3 regions of the Kitasatospora sp. NPDC005751 genome follow, and region 1 is predicted to be linked to each of the others. Evidence: riboswitches for the same ligand, from Rfam matches in the RefSeq annotation. Region 1 holds a riboswitch; each other region holds the start of a gene.
The links. A riboswitch is a leader RNA that binds a small molecule or an ion and turns the genes downstream of it on or off. The one in region 1 is predicted to bind cyclic di-AMP.
Positions count from the first base shown of each region.

Region 2: linked by a shared signal. The riboswitch ahead of ABZ497_RS01335 (NlpC/P60 family protein) and the one ahead of ABZ497_RS19645 (transglycosylase family protein) in region 1 are both predicted to bind cyclic di-AMP.
Region 3: linked by a shared signal. The riboswitch ahead of ABZ497_RS18320 (LysM peptidoglycan-binding domain-containing M23 family metallopeptidase) and the one ahead of ABZ497_RS19645 (transglycosylase family protein) in region 1 are both predicted to bind cyclic di-AMP.

Region 1 covers NZ_JBEXYC010000020.1:16,251-21,814, forward strand. Annotated here, with positions in the region: gene ABZ497_RS19640 (hypothetical protein) at 1-1,370, opposite strand, end outside; cyclic di-AMP (ydaO/yuaA leader) riboswitch at 1,580-1,738, shown strand; gene ABZ497_RS19645 (transglycosylase family protein) at 1,725-3,026, shown strand; gene ABZ497_RS19650 (hypothetical protein) at 3,206-3,406, shown strand; gene ABZ497_RS19655 (LacI family DNA-binding transcriptional regulator) at 3,466-4,485, opposite strand; gene ABZ497_RS19660 (alpha-amylase family glycosyl hydrolase) at 4,511-5,564, opposite strand, start outside.
Region 2 covers NZ_JBEXYC010000001.1:294,639-300,202, forward strand. Annotated here, with positions in the region: gene ABZ497_RS01320 (glycosyltransferase 87 family protein) at 1-253, shown strand, start outside; gene ABZ497_RS01325 (hypothetical protein) at 250-1,407, opposite strand; gene ABZ497_RS01330 (NlpC/P60 family protein) at 1,440-2,498, opposite strand; gene ABZ497_RS01335 (NlpC/P60 family protein) at 2,724-3,878, opposite strand; cyclic di-AMP (ydaO/yuaA leader) riboswitch at 3,889-4,042, opposite strand; gene ABZ497_RS01340 (NlpC/P60 family protein) at 4,366-5,409, opposite strand.
Region 3 covers NZ_JBEXYC010000017.1:102,764-108,327, forward strand. Annotated here, with positions in the region: gene ABZ497_RS18315 (DUF2470 domain-containing protein) at 82-801, shown strand; gene ABZ497_RS18320 (LysM peptidoglycan-binding domain-containing M23 family metallopeptidase) at 1,188-2,243, opposite strand; cyclic di-AMP (ydaO/yuaA leader) riboswitch at 2,248-2,408, opposite strand; gene ABZ497_RS18325 (MFS transporter) at 2,719-4,257, shown strand; gene purB (adenylosuccinate lyase) at 4,265-5,564, opposite strand, start outside.

The DNA of each region.
Region 1 (5,564 bases):
CAGGTGTCGTGGCTGATGCAGCTGCGGAAGGTGATGCCGTGGCTGGCGTGCGGGACGAAGGCGTGGCTCCCCGCGTCGCGGACCACCAGGCCCTCGACGACGGTGCCCCGGGTGGTGTCGCCCAGCATGTGGAAGTGCAGCCCGTACCGGCCGAGCACCGGGGCGGTCACCGGGGCGCTGCCGTCCGGGCCCTTCCAGGACTCCGCGGTGTCGGTGCGCGGGCCGACCCAGCGCAGCGCCGCGTGCCGCAGGTCGGCCCGGCGGGAGGTGGTGAGGTGGACGTGGGCGCGGCCCTCGGCGGTGCCCTCGATCCGCACGCTGCGGGTCAGGTTGAGCACCTCGGCGCCGACCGTGACGCCCCCTCCGGCGCCGACCCGGGGGTGCGCGTACGTCAGCGGCGCCTCCAGGGTGACGGTGGATCCGCTGACGGACCGGACGACGGCGAGGTCGTAGCGGGTGGAGAAGCCGTCCTCGCCGGGCGGGCCGGTCGGGGTGACGGCCAGTTCGTCGCCGGGCAGCCAACCGGTGGGCGGCGCGGCCAGGCTGACGGTGGTGTCGCCCGCCTCGAGCGCCCGGTCAGCGCGTACCCAGGCGGTCTTGGCCGCGCCGTCCAGCCGCAGGTACCCGGCGCCGGTGACCCAGAGGCCGACGTCGGTGTCGACCACCTTCATGCCGTCCCCCCGGAAGCGCCGCTCGTCGACGGCGGGGAAGCGCACGGTGTGCACGGCGGCGCCCTCGGGGGCGAGCGCGAGGGTGCCGCGGATCTCGACGTTGCCCGCGGCGGCGAGGGTGAGGCTGCGGTCGGCGGCGAAGGTGAGCGCACCGCCCGGCTCGACCAGCAGCGAGCCGATCGCGGCGTCGGTGTCGAGCAGCACCCGGTCGGTGATCCGGACGGCGCTCTGCGGTCCGGGTACCCGGCCGCCCCAGCCGGCCGGGTCCGACCAGGGGCGGCCGCCCTGGTCGGGGGTGGGTGCGGGGGCGGCTCCGGCGGTGGGCTGCCCGGGCGCGCCCGTCCCCTCGGCGGGGGCGCCGTGCCGGTGCTCCGCGGCCGGGTCGGCCGCTCCCGGCCCCGTGGCGGGGTCCTCCGCGGCGGCGACGGGCGCGGAGCGGCCGTCCAGGGAGCGCCGCAGTGCCTCCTCGCCGCCGACCGCCGCGAAGACCGTGCCGACGGCGAGCCAGCGCAGCATCGTCCGCCGGGGCAGGGGAGTTCGGGGCTCGGCGGGCGGGATGTCCGCTCTGCGGTGTTTTGCCCGGCGGTGCGTTCCACGCGGCCGCTCGGCCGGCGCGCCGGCCTCCGGACCCTCGTCCATCGCCATCGCTGCGAAGCCCTCCCCCCAGACGGCCGCGTCGGTCCTGATGCCCTGAAGCATAGGCAGTTGCCGTGACTCCGACGGGCGTTGCTCGAAATCGGTCATTTCTGATCATGGTGGACAGCCATTCAGCACGCTCCTCATAAACTGTGATGACCGTCACACATGTTTGCGGTATGAACTTAAGTCTGCTTAACGTGCTCCCCGTTCGTGGCCACACGGACCCAGCCCACCCGCAACGCCGAGTCCTGCCGTCGGGTGCGCTGGCAGCGCAGAACGCACCACGGCAGGAGCGGGGGAACCACAGGTAAGTCGCCCGGGACCGGTTCGTACCGGTTCGGGGCTAGGGGTGAAGCCGCGTCCACAGCGCGGCCGGGCAACTCCAGCCCGAATCCGACAGCTCACCTCGCAGGCGTGGGAGAGGACCGCGTCACCATGCTGCCCACCAACGGCACCCGCCTGTCCGGCCGCACCCGCCGAGCGATCGCCACCCTCGGCGTCGTCGGCATCGGCCTCACCGTCCCCTGCCTCACCGCCGGCTCCGCCTCGGCCGCCTCCGTCGCCACCTGGGACAAGGTCGCCCAGTGCGAGAGCACCGGCAACTGGAGCATCAACACCGGCAACGGTTTCTACGGCGGCCTCCAGTTCACCAACTCCACCTGGGCGGCGTTCGGCGGCACCAGCTACGCCGCGCGTGCCGACCTCGCCACCAAGGACCAGCAGATCGCGGTCGCCGAGAAGGTGCTCGCCGTCCAGGGCCCCGGCGCCTGGCCCGTCTGCTCCGTCCAGGCCGGTCTGACCAAGGGCGGCACCCCGGCCGCCGTCGACACCGCGACCGCCGCCAAGCCGGCCGCCCCGAAGGCCACCCCGGCCCCGGCGCAGACCCCCGCCCCCGCCGCCAAGCCGGCCGCGCCCAAGGCCGCCCCGAAGGCCGCCGAGACCCCGGCCGCCGACTCCGCCCAGCAGTCGCAGGGCCGGAACTGGCAGCAGTACCGTCAGGACGCGCAGGCCTCCTCCGACTACACCGTGGTCGCGGGCGACTGGCTCTCCTCGATCGCCGACAAGAACAACGTCCAGGGCGGCTGGGAGCGGCTCTACGAGCTCAACCGCGGCACCCTCGGCGACGGCCCGCACGTCATCTACCCGGGCCAGCACCTGAGCCTGGGCGACCGCGCGAAGACCCGGGCCTCGGACGAGTCCGGCCAGGGCTTCGACTGGTTCAACCGCTCCTCGGGCGCCACCGGCAAGGCCGACGGCTCCACCGCGACCGCCACCAAGCCGGCCGCGCAGACCCAGGCTCCGGCCGCCAAGCCCGCCGCCCAGGCGTCGGCCGAGGCGCCGGCCCAGGCCGCCACCGGCAGCATGGCCGCCGCGGTCTCCTTCGCCCAGTCGAAGGTCGGCCAGGCCTACGTCTACGGCGGCACCGGCAACGGCGGTTGGGACTGCTCCGGCCTGACCCAGGCCGCACTGCGCGCCGCGGGCGTCTCCGTCCCGCGGGTCGCCGCCGACCAGGCCGCCGCCAGCACCCACGTCTCGCTGGACGCCCTCAAGGCCGGCGACCTGCTGTTCTGGTCCAACAACGGCCAGGACTCGGGCGTCTACCACGTCGCGCTCTACATCGGCGACGGCAAGTACGTCGAGGCCGCCAACCCGAGCGTGGGCGTGCGGACCCAGACCATCGCCAACTGGGCCCCGGACTTCGCCGGCCGGGTCTGATCCCGCCCGCGGTCCGCACGCGGTCCGCGCCACCCGCCGCAGCCCCCGGGGAGAGTCTGGTCGCTCCTCCCCGGGGGCTCCGGCACGCCCGCGCGCGGGACGGCCCGGGCCCGGGCCCGGGCATGGCCGAACCCGGGCCCGGCGGGCATGCTGCTGCTCTGCACCCGAGGAGGAGTCACATGGCCCAGGTCACCGTCACGCTCGACGCCAATCTCGCGATCGACGCGATGATGCTCTCCGGCACCAGGAACCCGCAGGACGCCGTGGAGCTGATCCTGCGCGACTACCTCGCCCGGGGGCGGCGCACCGAGAGCCGGACCGGCGAGGCCGCCGACGGGCAGCGGACCGGACAGCAGCGCCCGACCGCGCAGGAGGGCTGAGGGCGGACAGGACGGGGCCCCGGAGGACTGGATCGTCCTCCGGGGCCCCGGTCGTCGTCTCAGCGGGCGCGGGCGCCCGTGGAACCGCGCATCACCAGCTCCGGCTGGAACATGAACTCACCGCGCTGGGCGGCGTTCGCGCCGACCTCCTCCAGCAGGGCGTCGACGGCGGCGGTGGCCATCGCCTCGACCGGCTGGCGGATGGTGGTCAGCGGCGGCTCGGTGAAAGCTATCAGCGGCGAGTCGTCGAACCCGACCACCGAGACGTCCTGCGGCACGGACAGCCCCCGCTGGCGCACCGCGCGGATCGCCCCGAGCGCCATCATGTCGCTGCCGCAGACGATCGCCGTACAGCCCTTGTCGAGCAGTGCGCCGGCCGCCGCGTGCCCGCCCTCCACGCTGAACAGCGTGTGGTGGACGAGCTCCCCGGCCTGTTCCTCGGTCCGGCCGAGGACCTCCCGCAGGGCAGCCGTGAAGCCCTCGATCTTCCGCAGCACGGGGACGTACCGCTTCTGCCCGACCGCGAGGCCGATCCGCTCGTGGCCGAGCTCGGCCAGGTGCTGGACGGCCATCCACATCGCGGCCCGGTCATCCGGCGAGATGAACGGCGCGTCGATCTTCTCGCTGAAGCCGTTGATCAGGACGAACGGCACCTGCCGGCCGGTCAGCCGGGCGTACCGGTCGTGGTCGGCGGTGGTGTCCGCGTGCAGGCCGGAGACGAACACGATGCCCGCCACGCCCCGGTCGACCAGCATCTCCACCAGTTCGTCCTCGGTGGAGCCGCCGGGCGTCTGGGTGCAGAGCACCGGGGTGTACCCGTGCCGGCTCAGCACCTGCTCGATCACCTGGGCCAGCGCGGGGAAGATCGGGTTGCTCAGTTCCGGGGTGATCAGCCCGATCAGTCCCGCACTGCGCTGGCGCAGCCTGGTCGGCCGCTCGTAGCCGAGCACGTCCAGCGCCGCCAGCACGGTCTGCCGGGTGGCGGCGGAAACGTTCGCCTTGCCGTTGAGTACGCGGGAGACGGTGGCTTCGCTGACCCCCGCCTGCGCCGCGATGTCTGATAGTCGCGCCGTAGTCACGGTCCCAGAGCCTATTGCAACCACGTCAGACCGCCCACCAGTCGGTGCTGTCCGGTCCGAGGACCGCTTCGCCGCCGGCGTCGGCGGCCTCCGGCGCCGCGTCCGCGGAGGACAGCAGCAGCCGGCCCGGCGCGGGTATCCGCACCGGCTCGGCGGTGGTGTTCACCGTGCAGACGAAGGAGCCGCGGCGGAAGACCAGGGTGCCCTCGGGGCTCGCCAGCCACTCGACCCCGGTGCCGGCGCCCAGCCCGGACTGCTCCCGGCGGATGGCCAGCGCGCTGCGGTAGAGCTCCAGGGTCGACGTCGGGTCACCGGTCTGCGCCTCGACGCTGAGCCCGGCCCACTCGGCCGGCTGCGGCAGCCAGCTGGGGCCGCCGGGGGTCGGGCCGAAGCCGTACGGGGCCTCGGTACCGGACCACGGGATCGGCACCCGGCAGCCGTCGCGGTAGCCGTCCTGGCCGGCCTTGCGGAAGAAGGACGGGTCCTGGCGGACCTCGTCGGGCAGGTCGGTGACGTCCGGCAGGCCGAGCTCCTCGCCCTGGTAGACGTACGCCGAGCCGGGCAGCGCGAGCATCAGCAGGGTGGCGGCGCGGGCCCGGCGCAGGCCGAGCGCGCGGTCGCCGGGGGTGCGGATCTGGGTGCCCAGGCCCGGCGGGTTGGCGAACCGGGTGCTGTGCCGGGTGACGTCGTGGTTCGAGAGCACCCAGGTGGCGGGGGCGTCGACCGGGCGCATCGAGTCGAGCGACAGGTCGATCACCGAGCGCAGCTCGGCGGCGTCCCAGGAGGTGCCCAGGTACTGGAAGTTGAAGGCCTGGTGCAGCTCGTCGGGGCGCACGTAGTTGGCGGTGCGCTCGACGGTCGGGGTCCACGCCTCGGCGACGCCGATCCGCTGCCCCGGGTACTCGTCGAGGATCTTCCGCCAGCTGCGGTAGATCTCGTGCACGCCGTCCTGGTCGAAGAACGGCATGACGTCGTTGCCGAGCAGCCTCAGCTGGTCGCCGCCGCCGATGTCGGGCAGGCCGGGAGCCTTGACCAGGCCGTGGGCGACGTCGATCCGGAATCCGTCGACGCCCATGTCC
Region 2 (5,564 bases), on a different contig from region 1:
GGTGGGCAGCGAGCCCTGGGCCGTCACCGCGCTGACCCTGCGCAACCTGCTGCTGCTGGCCGCCACCGGGCTCTCCTGCGTCCGGCTCTGGCGCTCGACCCGCGGGGCCGCCCAGCTCCCGCCGACCGTCGTGCTGGACCGCGCGGAGCCGGAGCCGGTGTCGGCGAACGGCTACCCGGTGCGCCCGGGGATCGCGTACGAGCAGGACCTGCTGGACGGCATCGACCGGCCGCCGGCCCAGCGGCGGCGCTAGGCCGCCAGTCGGCGGACCTCGGCGACCCAGAGCGCGGTGAACTCGGCCAGTCCGAGGCCCAGCTCGTCCCGCAGGACGCGGTCCGACTGCTCCTCCCGGCCCGCGCCCGCGCCCGCCGCGCCGACCGCCCGGTAGTAGCCGACCAGCCGGTCCGGCCCGAAGCGGCGGGCGATCAGGTCGCAGGCCAGCCAGGCCTGCTCGTAGGCCTGGGCGATGCCGTCGGCCCCGGCGGTGAAGTCCCGGTCGGCGGGGAGCGCCGAGGGCACCCGGCCGGCGGCGACGTCCCGGGCCAGCTCGGGGGCGATCTGCCGGGGCGAGCGGCCGGAGTCCCGGTAGCCGGTCCAGTCGGCGACGCCCTCGGAGAGCCAGAGCGGCGTCCAGGCCCGGGTGTCGGCCCGGGTCGCCACATGCACGGCCTCGTGGGTGATCACCACCTGGCGGCCGAAGTCGCTGAGCCCCCGGTAGGCTCCGGGGTTGACCAGCACCCGGTCGGCCGGGGTGTGCCGGGGGGCGCCGGGCGCGGCGGTGGTGACCGCCACCATGCCGGTCCAGCCCGCCGGGTCGGCGTCCAGCAGCCGGCCGAACTGCTCCTCGGTGGCGGGCAGCTCCAGGAGCAGCCGGCCCGGCCAGGCGGTGCCCCAGAGCGCGGTGACGGCCGGGACTGCCCGGTCGGCCACGGCCGTGAGCTGCGCCGGGTCCGGGCCGTCGGCCAGGCCGAGCACCAGGCAGTGCGCGCCGGCCGCCGCCCGGACGGTCCCGAAGTCCCAGAGCGGCGCCGGCCCGTCCGGGCCGTCCTCGCGTTCGACCCGCCAGCCCCCGCCGGTCCGCCACAGCTCCAGCCGGCGCGGGTGGACCACCGGGTAGGCGTCGTAGCCGGTCACCCGGACGGTCAGTTCGGCGGTGGCGGTGAGCCGGTCCGGCCGACCGGCCGGACCGAGCACGAGGTTGCGGTAGGCCGCCTCCACCGGGGGCGCGGACGGTGGGGCGGTCAGCGTCCGGGCCCGCTCGGCCAGCAGCGCGACCACCTCGGCCCGCTGGTCCGCCACCGCGGCCACGGAGGCCGCCGGAGCCGCCCGGGGCAGCGACAGCTGGGCCAGTCCCCCCGCCGCGAGCAGCAGGGCCCCGCGCCGGGACAGTGCGCGGCGGCGTGTCACGGCGTCGGCGGGAGGGGTCGGGACGGGCCGGCTCAGAGCCGGATCACCTCCGCGACGGGCATCGCGTTGACGCTCTCGTAGCGGACCTTGGCGCCCGGGTAGGGGGCGTGCACGATCACCCCGCCGCCGGCGTACATGCCGACGTGGTGCCTGTCCCGGTAGAAGATCACCAGGTCTCCCGGTCGCGCGTCGGAGATGCTGACCCGCCGGCCGGCGTACGCCTGGGCCTGCGAGGTGCGCGGCAGGGTCACTCCGGCCTGCCGCCAGCTCCAGTACATCAGACCGGAACAGTCGAACGCGCGGGGCCCGGCGGATCCGTACACATAGGGCGAACCGATCATCCGCACGGCGGCGGCCAGCGCGGCCGCGCCGCGTTCGGAGGCGGGCGGGGCCGTGCCCAGGTCGAGGCGGTCGGTGCCGCGGGTGGCCCGCTGCTCGGCCTCGCGGGCGTCCTGGGCCACCATCCGGGCCCGCTCGCCCGCCCCCAGGCTGTTGAGCAGCCGCTGCGCCTTGGCCAGCCGCTGCTGGATCTGCTGCTTGCTCTCGGCCAGGGCCCGGCGGGTCTCCTCCAGCTCGGAGAGCTTCATCGAGGCCTCCGACCGGCGCTGGTCGAGCCGGCGCTGACGGGCCACCACCTCGTGCAGCGTCTCGTTCTGCCGCTCGGCGGCCTGGTCCAGGCTGCGGGCCTTGGAGAGGTAGCCCTCCGGGTCGGTGGAGAGCATCAGCTGGACGGTCTGCGCCATCCCGCCGCCCCGGTACTCGGCGCCGGCCACGGTGGCGAGGTCGCCGCGGAGCTCGTTGAGCTCGCCCTGGGCGACGGCGACCTGCTGCTGGAGCGTGCCGGTCTCGTGCTGGAGGCGCTGCTGGACGTCCAGTGCGGCGTTGTACTTCTCCGAGGCCTGCTCGGCCTCGTCGTACAGCTGTTCCACCTGCGCCTTGACGTCCTTGCGGTTCGACGGCCCGTCCGGCGTGCCCGGGGCGGCCTGGGCGGCACCCCCCGTGGCCACCCCCAGCGCGGTGGTGGCCGCGGCGGTCAGCACCAGCGCACGGGCGAACGCGCCCGGCAGGGGGGAACGGCGGTGCACGGCCATACGACGGTAACTCCGATCCTGCGACCCGGCCCCGCCGCCGCACCGGTGCGGGCGGCTGTCGAGCGGGAGTCCGGTGGCAGACGTTAGCGAGTCCGGGCGAGCGAGTCCAAACCCCTCCCAACCCGAATATTTGACCCGCAATCGGACATCAGCACGGTCCAGCACGAAAGCCGCAGGCCCGGCCTCCCGCGAGGGGAGACCGGGCCTGCGGGAGCAGACGTCGGATCAGACGCGCACGATGGCCGAGATCGGCAGCATGCTGGCGGTCTCGTACCGGACGTTCGCGCCGGGCTTCGGCGCGTGGATGACCTGGCCGCCGCCGACGTAGAGCGCGACGTGGCTGCGGTCGGCACGGTAGATGATCAGGTCGCCGGGCTGGGCGTTGGCGATGTTGGTGCCCACGTTGGTACCGGCGGTGGCCTGGGACTGCGAGGTACGCGGCAGCGACACGTCCGCCTGGGCGTAGGCCCAGCTGGTCAGGCCGGAGCAGTCGAAGGAGCTCGGACCGGCCGCGCCGTAGACGTACGGGGCGCCCAGCTTGCTCTCCGCGGCGGCGATCGCGGCGGCGGCGCGCGAGCCGTTGGCGGCGGGCGCGGACGGCGCGGCGGCCGCGGCGGCGGGCTTGGCGGCCGGCGCCGACGGGGTGGGCAGCTGGTCGCGGGTGTTGTCGCGGGAGGCGCGGTCGGCGTCCGCCTTGGCCTTGGCCTCGGCCTTGGCGGCGTCCGCCTTGGCCTTCGCCTCGGCGGCGGCCTTCTCCTCGGCCGCGCGCATCGCCTGGCGCTCCTGCTCGGACAGCGAGTTGTACAGGTCCTGGGCCTTGGCCAGCTTGCCCTGGACCTCCTCCTTGGAGGCCTTCAGCTGCTGGGTGGTGGCTTCGAGCTCGCCGAGCTTGCCCTGGGCCTCGTTGCGGTCCTGGTCGAGCCTGCGCTGCTGCTCCTGGAGGTCCTTCAGCGCACCGGACTGCGTGCTGCCGGCCTGGTTGATGGCGCCGGCCTGGCTGAGGAAGCTGTCCGGGCTGGACGAGAGCATCAGCTGCACGGTCGGCGATATGCCGCCGTTGCGGTACTGCTCGCCGGCGATCTCGGCGAGACCGCCCTGGGCCTCGGTCACCGCGGCCTGCTGACGGGCCACCTTGTCCTGCAGCTCACCGACCTGCTTCTGCAGCTCCTGCTGCTTGGCCTGGGCACCGTTGAGCTTCTCGGTGGCCTGCTCGGCCTGCTCGTTGAGCTGGTCGATCTGCTCCTTGACCTGATCCTTGGTCGGCGTCGGGTCGGCGTGGGCGCCGGACTGCGCGGAGAGCGCGACCGCCGCGGCGGCGACACCGGTCAGAATCGAGACCCGGGCGCGGCCGGCGGGCTTGGGACGACGATGGGACGCCACGAAGGCGGACTCCTTCTTCCTACGTCCGCCTACCGGGTGAGCTGACGGGTTCGGGCCGGAAGCGTGCCCTACGACGCCTCACCGACCGCACGACGGTCGACCTGGCGCCGATTCACCCCGGAGGAACATGGTTCCCCGGCTCCGCTCCACAGCGCCCCCGACCACTGGACTCCCCGACGGGCAGATGCTCTGCCCCGCTGCTTCACGAACTCGGCGGTAAACCTCCGCCGCCACCCCTGCTGGGTGATCGACTGTGCGGTGGTTCGAGGCACGACCCTAGTAACAGAACCGTGATCCGTTCAAATCCTTGTCAGAAAAATGCCGGAAGAATATCCAAGTTCATTTGTGAATATGACCGGGTGTGATCACGCGCCCACATGGAGCTGATCGTTTGTCATGATGCGGCCGCAGACACCGGCGCCACCCCCGGTTCCGGGGGTGGCGCGGATCACAGGGCCGGATCCCGGCCCGTGGGCATGTCGGTCCGTCAGACCCGGCGGATCGCGTTGATCGGCATCGCGTCGGCCTTCATCACCTTCACCACGTCACCGGTGTGCGGCGCGTGGACCACCATCCCGTTGCCGATGTACATCCCGACGTGGCTGCGGTCCGGGCGGTAGATGATGAGGTCGCCCGGCTGGGCGTCGGCCAGCGAGGCCACCTTCGAGCCGTAGTTGGCCTGCGCCTGCGAGGTGCGCGGCAGCGAGACGCCGGCCTTCGCGTACGACCAGACCATCAGACCGGAGCAGTCGAAGGAGTTCGGGCCGACCGCGCTCCAGACGTACGGCGAACCCTGCTTGCTCATCGCGTTGGCGACGGCCTGCCCGGCGAAGCCGCTGCCCTGCGGGAGGCTGCTCAGGTCGGTGCGCTCGCTGCCGCGGGAGGCCCGGTCGGCCTGCTGCTGGGCGGCCTTCAGCGCGGCCCGGTCGGCGGCGCTGAGCGAGTTCAGCAGGTCCTGGGCTTCCTTGAGCTTCTTGTTGACCTCGGCCTTGGACTGGTTCAGGTCCTTGGTCGTGCTGTCCAGCGAGGCGAGGACGGCGGCCGCCTCGGCCTTCTGCTGGTCCAGCCGGCGCTGCTGGTCCTGCAGGCCCTTGAGCGCCTCGGTCTGGCTGGAGCTGGCCTGCTGGACGCTGGCGGCCTTGTCCAGGTAGCCGGACGGGTCGGAGGCGAGCATCAGCTGGACGGACGGGTCGATGCCGCCGGTCCGGTACTGCTCGGCCGCGACCTCGGCCAGCCCGCCCTGAAGCTGGGTCATCTGGTCCTGGCCGCGAGCCACCTGGTCCTGGAGCTGGTCCGCCTGCTTGCGCAGCTGGTCCGCCCGCTCCTTGGCACCGTTGAACTTCTCGGTGGCCTGCTCGGCCTCCTCCTGCAGCTGGTCGACCTGCGCCTTCACGTCCTCCTTCTTGGGGGACGGGCTGGGCGCGGCGTGGGCGCTGACCTGGGCCGAGAGGGCGACCGCGGTCGCAGCGGCAGCGGTCAGCACGGTGACCCGTGCACGGCTCGACTGCTTGGGACGGCGGTGGGTGGCCAAGTGACCGGCTCCTTCTTCCAACGGACTCACCCGAACGAGTGAGAATCCGGAAAATAGGTTTGACGCCAGACCCTAGTGAAGATCCACGCTTTGCGCCACTCCCCCGATGGCGTGAACTCCCGCCCCCCGCCATGACTTCACGGGATCCACACATC
Region 3 (5,564 bases), on a different contig from region 1:
GACCCGCGAACCACCCGCGCACACCTTGCCCTCCCCTGGCGAAGTGATTAGGTTAGCCTCACCTAACTAACGGAGGTCGTCATGAGCCCCAGTCCCGTCGACGTCGAGGCGCCCGAACCCACCGCCGCCGAACGGGTCTGCAGCCTGCTCAGCGCCACCTCCTCCGTGGTGATCCGGGCCTGCGGCGAGTACCACGACCTGGACACCCCGGTCTCGGTACACGGCTCCCGGCTGCGCCTGGGCGCACCGCTCGACTCGCCGCTCACCCTCGCCGTGACCCGCGAGCAGGACGGTCTGGCCGTCGTCCTGGACCTCACCGACATCGCCCCGGTCGCCGTCCGCGACCGCGTCCGCGGCCGTCTCACCCTGGCCGGCCGGCTGCACCTCGCCCACCTCGCCGACGACGGCCTCAGCGTCCACCTGCGGCTGGACGTCGCACACGCCGTCCTCTCCACCCCGTACGGCACCACCGCCCTCACCGGCGCCGACCTCGCCCTGGCCGCGCCCGACCCGCTGGCGCGCTTCGAGGCGGCGATGCTCACCCACCTCGCCGACGACCACCCGGACGCCCTCGCCGTGCTCACCCGGCTGCTGGACCGCGAGTTGCTCGTCGGACACCCCGACGTCCGCCCGCTGGCCCTCGACCGGCACGGCCTGGTGCTCCGCCTGGACCACCCCTACGGCCACCGCGACGTCCGCCTGGTCTTCCCCGAGCCGGCCCGCGACGCGGACGAGTTCGGCCACCGCGTGCACCAGCTGCTGACCGCCGCCAACAGCGACCTGCCCGCCCACCGGTCCTGACCCCCGCCGGGGCAGCCCATTCCTTTCACCGCGACCGCCGACCGAGAATTGACGGCCCGTCCGACCGCGGACGGGCCGTCGGCACATCCCGGAAGGCCCCCCAGGAAGGCTTTCCGGAAAGGCTTTCGGAAGGCCTTCCGCACGACGGAACCGACCACTCGGAAGCGCCGGATGGAAACCCTGATCGTGGGGGGGCACCTGCCTGTCAGAAGGGCACGAAAAAGGCCGGCCCGGCTCGCGAAGGAAATTCGCGAGCCGGGCCGGCCAGGGCGTGTCCCGCGCCCATGATCCGCTGACGGTGCGGCGACCACCCGGTCGAGCGGTCACCCGACATGACCATCCCGGGAGGTCGTACGCCCCGCACCCAGCGGAAGTCCGACCTCAGGTCAGAGGGAGACGCCGTGCGCCCGCAGGTAGGCGATCGGGTCGATGTCCGAGCCGTACTCCGAGCCGGTGCGGATCTCGAAGTGCAGGTGCGGGCCGGTCACGTTGCCGGTGGCACCCGAGAGGCCGATCTGCTGGCCGGCGGTGACGGTCTGACCGATCTTCACACCGATCGAGGACAGGTGCGCGTACTCGGCGTAGTGGCCGTCGGCGAGCTTGATCTCGACCTCGTTGCCGTAGGCGCCGCCGTTGCCGGCCTTCACCACGGTGCCGGCGCCGACGGCGCGCAGCGGGGTGCCGGTGGAGGCGACGAAGTCGGCACCGGTGTGGTGACCGGAGGCCCACATCGAGCCGGCCACGCCGTAGGCGGTGCCGAGCTTCGGGTTGGCGAGGGGGGCGACGAAGCCCGAGGTGCTGGCCACGGCGGCCGGCGCGGCGGGAGCGGCCGGAGCGGCCGGCTTCGCGGCGGGGGCGGCCGGCTTGGCGGCGGGGGCGGCCGGCTTGGCAGCCGGGGCCTCGGCGGGCTTGGCGGCCTGGACCGGCTTCGGGGCGGCGTGCTGGGCAGCCGGCTTCTGCGCGTCCTGCGAGACCTGCGGCTTGGCGGCCGGGGCGGCGGGCTTGGCGGCCTCGGCGGCAGCCGGAGCGGCGGCGGCCTTGGCACCCAGCGCGAGCTGCTGACCCGGGAAGATGAGGTTCGGGTTGGCACCGACGACCGAGCGGTTGTGGTCGTAGAGGGCCTTCCAGCCACCCTCGACCTGCTTGGCGTCGGCGATCTTCGACAGGGTGTCCCCGCCGACGACCTTGTAGCTCTCCTCGGCCGGCGCGGCGGCCGGCTTGGCGGCCTCGGCGGCCGGCTTGGCGGCAGCGGCCGGCGCGGCGTCGACGCTGGTGGCGCCGGTCCAGGTGGAGGTCTGCGCGGGCTTGGCGGCCGGAGCGGTGTGGGCCTGGGCGCTGATGGTGGTCACCAGCGGGAGGGCGAAAGCGGCGCCGGTCACGGCGGTGGCGATGCCGATGCGGGCGGCGCGGGGCAGGGTGATACGACGAGCCTGTGCGGGCATGGCGAACTGTCCTCTCCGACGCCTGCGAGGTGAGCTGTCGGGTTCGGGCTGGAGTTGCCCGGCCGCATAGCGCGGCTTCACCCCAAGCCGGACCGTGAATTCCGGTCCGGCGACTTACCTTTGGGTCCCCCGCTCCTGCCGTACAGAGTTCGGTTCGTACCACCGGGCAGCGGCAGGACTAGGCGTTCCACCCGGTGGCCACCCGGTCCAATGCCGGGCGGTCGCTGAACTAAAACTCATCCGCCCGGGCGAAGCAATGTCGATCTCTTGAATCGACAACCACTACCGGGAAGGCCGTGACACTCCGAATGATCGGCTGCACAGTATGTGCACAATCGATTCACCGCGTGCCACTGATCCACGACGCTCCGCCGATTTCGGTGTCCGTACGCATGCGATCACCTACGGAAAGCCATCCGCCGACACACCCCCGGTGACCCTTGTCACGTCGCCTCCCGGAGCGCAGGATCAGGCGGTGGCCACCTCCGAGGCCGGCACCCTGCGCCTGGGCACCGCGCAGGGCCGCTGGGTACTACTGGCGACGGTGCTCGGCTCCAGCATGGCGATGCTCGACGGCACCGTCGTCAACGTCGCACTGCCCCGGATCGGCACCGATCTCGGCGCTCCGCTCGCCGCCCTGCAATGGACGCTCAACGCCTATCTGCTCACCCTGGCCGGCCTGATCCTGCTCGGCGGCGCGCTCGGTGACCGCTACGGCCGGCGCCGCGTCTTCCTGATCGGCGTGCTCTGGTTCGCCGCCGCCTCGGCGGCCTGCGCCGCGGCCCCCACCATCGAGGTGCTGGTCGCCGCCCGTGCGGTGCAGGGCGTCGGCGGGGCGCTGCTCACCCCCGGCTCGCTGGCGATGCTCCAGGCGGTGTTCCACCCTGACGACCGCTCGGCGGCGGTCGGCCTCTGGTCCGGCCTCGGCGGGGTGTCCGCCGCGATCGGCCCGTTCCTCGGCGGCTGGCTGGTGGACGGCCCCGGCTGGCGGTGGATCTTCCTGTTGAACGTCCCGCTCGCCGCCCTGGTGGTCGCGGTGGCCTCCCGGCACGTCCCGGAGAGCCGGGACGAGAGCGCGACCGGCCGGTTCGACGTCCTCGGCGCGGCGCTGGCCGCGCTCGCGCTGGGCTCGGTCACCTACGCGCTGACCGCGGCGGGCGACGGGCTCTCGGCCGTGGTGTGGGTGTCCGGCGCGGCCGGCCTGCTGCTGGGCACGGCCTTCGTGGTGGTCGAACGCCGCGTCCCGGAGCCGATGCTGCCGCTCGGCCTCTTCTCCTCCCGCCTGTTCACCGCGGTGAACCTGGTCACCCTCTGCGTCTACGCGGCGTTCAGCGGCGTCTTCTTCCTCCTGGTCGTCCAGCTGCAGATCGTCTCCGGCTTCTCCCCACTGGTCTCCGGGCTCGCCCTGCTGCCGATCACCGTGCTGATGCTCGCGCTGTCCGCCCGGGCCGGCCGGCTCGGCAAGCGGATCGGCCCGCGCCTCCCGCTCACCGTGGGGCCGCTGCTCTGCGCGACGGGGGTCCTGCTGATGCTGCGGATCGGCTCCGACGCCTCGTACTGGACGGACGTGCTGCCGGCCGCCACCGTGATGGGCTGCGGGATGGTCCTGCTGGTCGCGCCGCTGACCGCGACGGTGCTCGCGGCGGTGGAGGTCCGGCATGCCGGGATCGCCAGCGGCGTCAACAACGCCGCCGCCCGCGCGGCCGGGCTGCTCGCGGTGGCCGCCCTGCCGGCGCTGGCCGGGCTCAGCGGCGAGGCCTACCGGGTGCCGGCCGCGGTGGACTCCGCCTTCCGGACCGCGATGCTGATCTGCGCCGGGCTGCTGGTCACCGGCGCGGTGACGGCGTTCACCACCGTCCGGGGCAATGTGCTGGCCCCCGAGGACCACCCGGTCGCCGAGCCGGACTGCGCCTACGCCTGCGGCACCGCCCCTCCGCTGGATCCGGGCCATGCCGCCGCCGGACACGGCGAAGGCCCCGCCACCGGATCGGCGGCGGGGCCCACGAAGGCCTGAGGCAACGTCAGAGGATGTCGCCCGGGGCGTACTTGGCGGCCTCGGGGTAGGCGGTCGCGACGGCCTCGACCTGGCGGACCACCTCGGCGACCTGGGCACCGGCCGCGCCGGTGAAGGAGAGCCGGTCGGCCAGCAGCGCGTCCAGCCCGGCCCGGTCCAGCGGGATCCGCGCGTCCGCCGCCAGCCGGTCCAGCAGCTCGTTCTCCCGCGCGCCGGCCCGCATCGCCAGCGCCGAGGCGACGGCGTGCTCCTTGATGACCTCGTGCCCGGTCTCCCGGCCGACGCCCGCCCGCACCGCGCCCATCAGCACCTTGGTGGTGGCCAGGAACGGCAGGTAGCGGTCCAGCTCGGCCTCGATCACGGCGGGGAAGGCGCCGAACTCGTCGAGGACGGTCAGGAAGGTCTCCAGCAGGCCGTCGAAGGCGAAGAAGGCGTCCGGCAGCGCGACCCGGCGGACCACCGAGCAGGAGACGTCGCCCTCGTTCCACTGGTCGCCGCCCAGCTCGGCGGTCATCGAGGCGTACCCGCGCAGGATGACGGCCAGGCCGTTGACGCGCTCGCAGGAGCGGGTGTTCATCTTGTGCGGCATCGCGGAGGAGCCGACCTGGCCCTCCTTGAACCCCTCGGTGACCAGCTCGTGGCCGGCCATCAGGCGGATCGTCTTGGCCAGGCTGGACGGCCCGGCCGAGAGCTGGACGAGGGCGGTGAGCACCTCGAAGTCCAGCGAGCGCGGGTAGACCTGGCCGACGCTGGTCAGCACGTGGTCGAAGCCGAGGTGACCGGCCACCCGGCGCTCCAGCTCGGCGAGCTTGTCGGTGTCGCCGCCGAGCAGGTCCAGCATGTCCTGGGCGGTGCCGACCGGGCCCTTGATCCCGCGCAGCGGGTAGCGGGCGATCAGCTCCTCCAGCCGGCGGAAGGCGACCAGCACCTCGTCGGCGACGGTCGCGAAGCGCTTGCCCAGGGTGGTGGCCTGCGCGGCGACGTTGTGCGACCGGCCGGCCATGACCAGCTCGGAGTGCTGGGCGGCGAGCCGGCCCAGGCGGACCAGCACGGCGACCGTGCGGTCGCGGACGTGCTCCAGCGACTGGCGGATCTGCAGCTGCTCGACGTTCTCGGTCAGGTCCCGGGAGGTCATGCCCTTGTGGATCTGCTCGTGGCCGGCGAGGTCGCTGAACTCCTCGATCCGCGCCTTCACGTCGTGCCGGGTGACCCGCTCGCGGGCGGCGATCGAACCGAGGTCGACCTGGTCGATCACCCGCTCGTAGTCGGCGACGGCGCCCGCGGGCACCTCCACGCCGAGGTCCTGC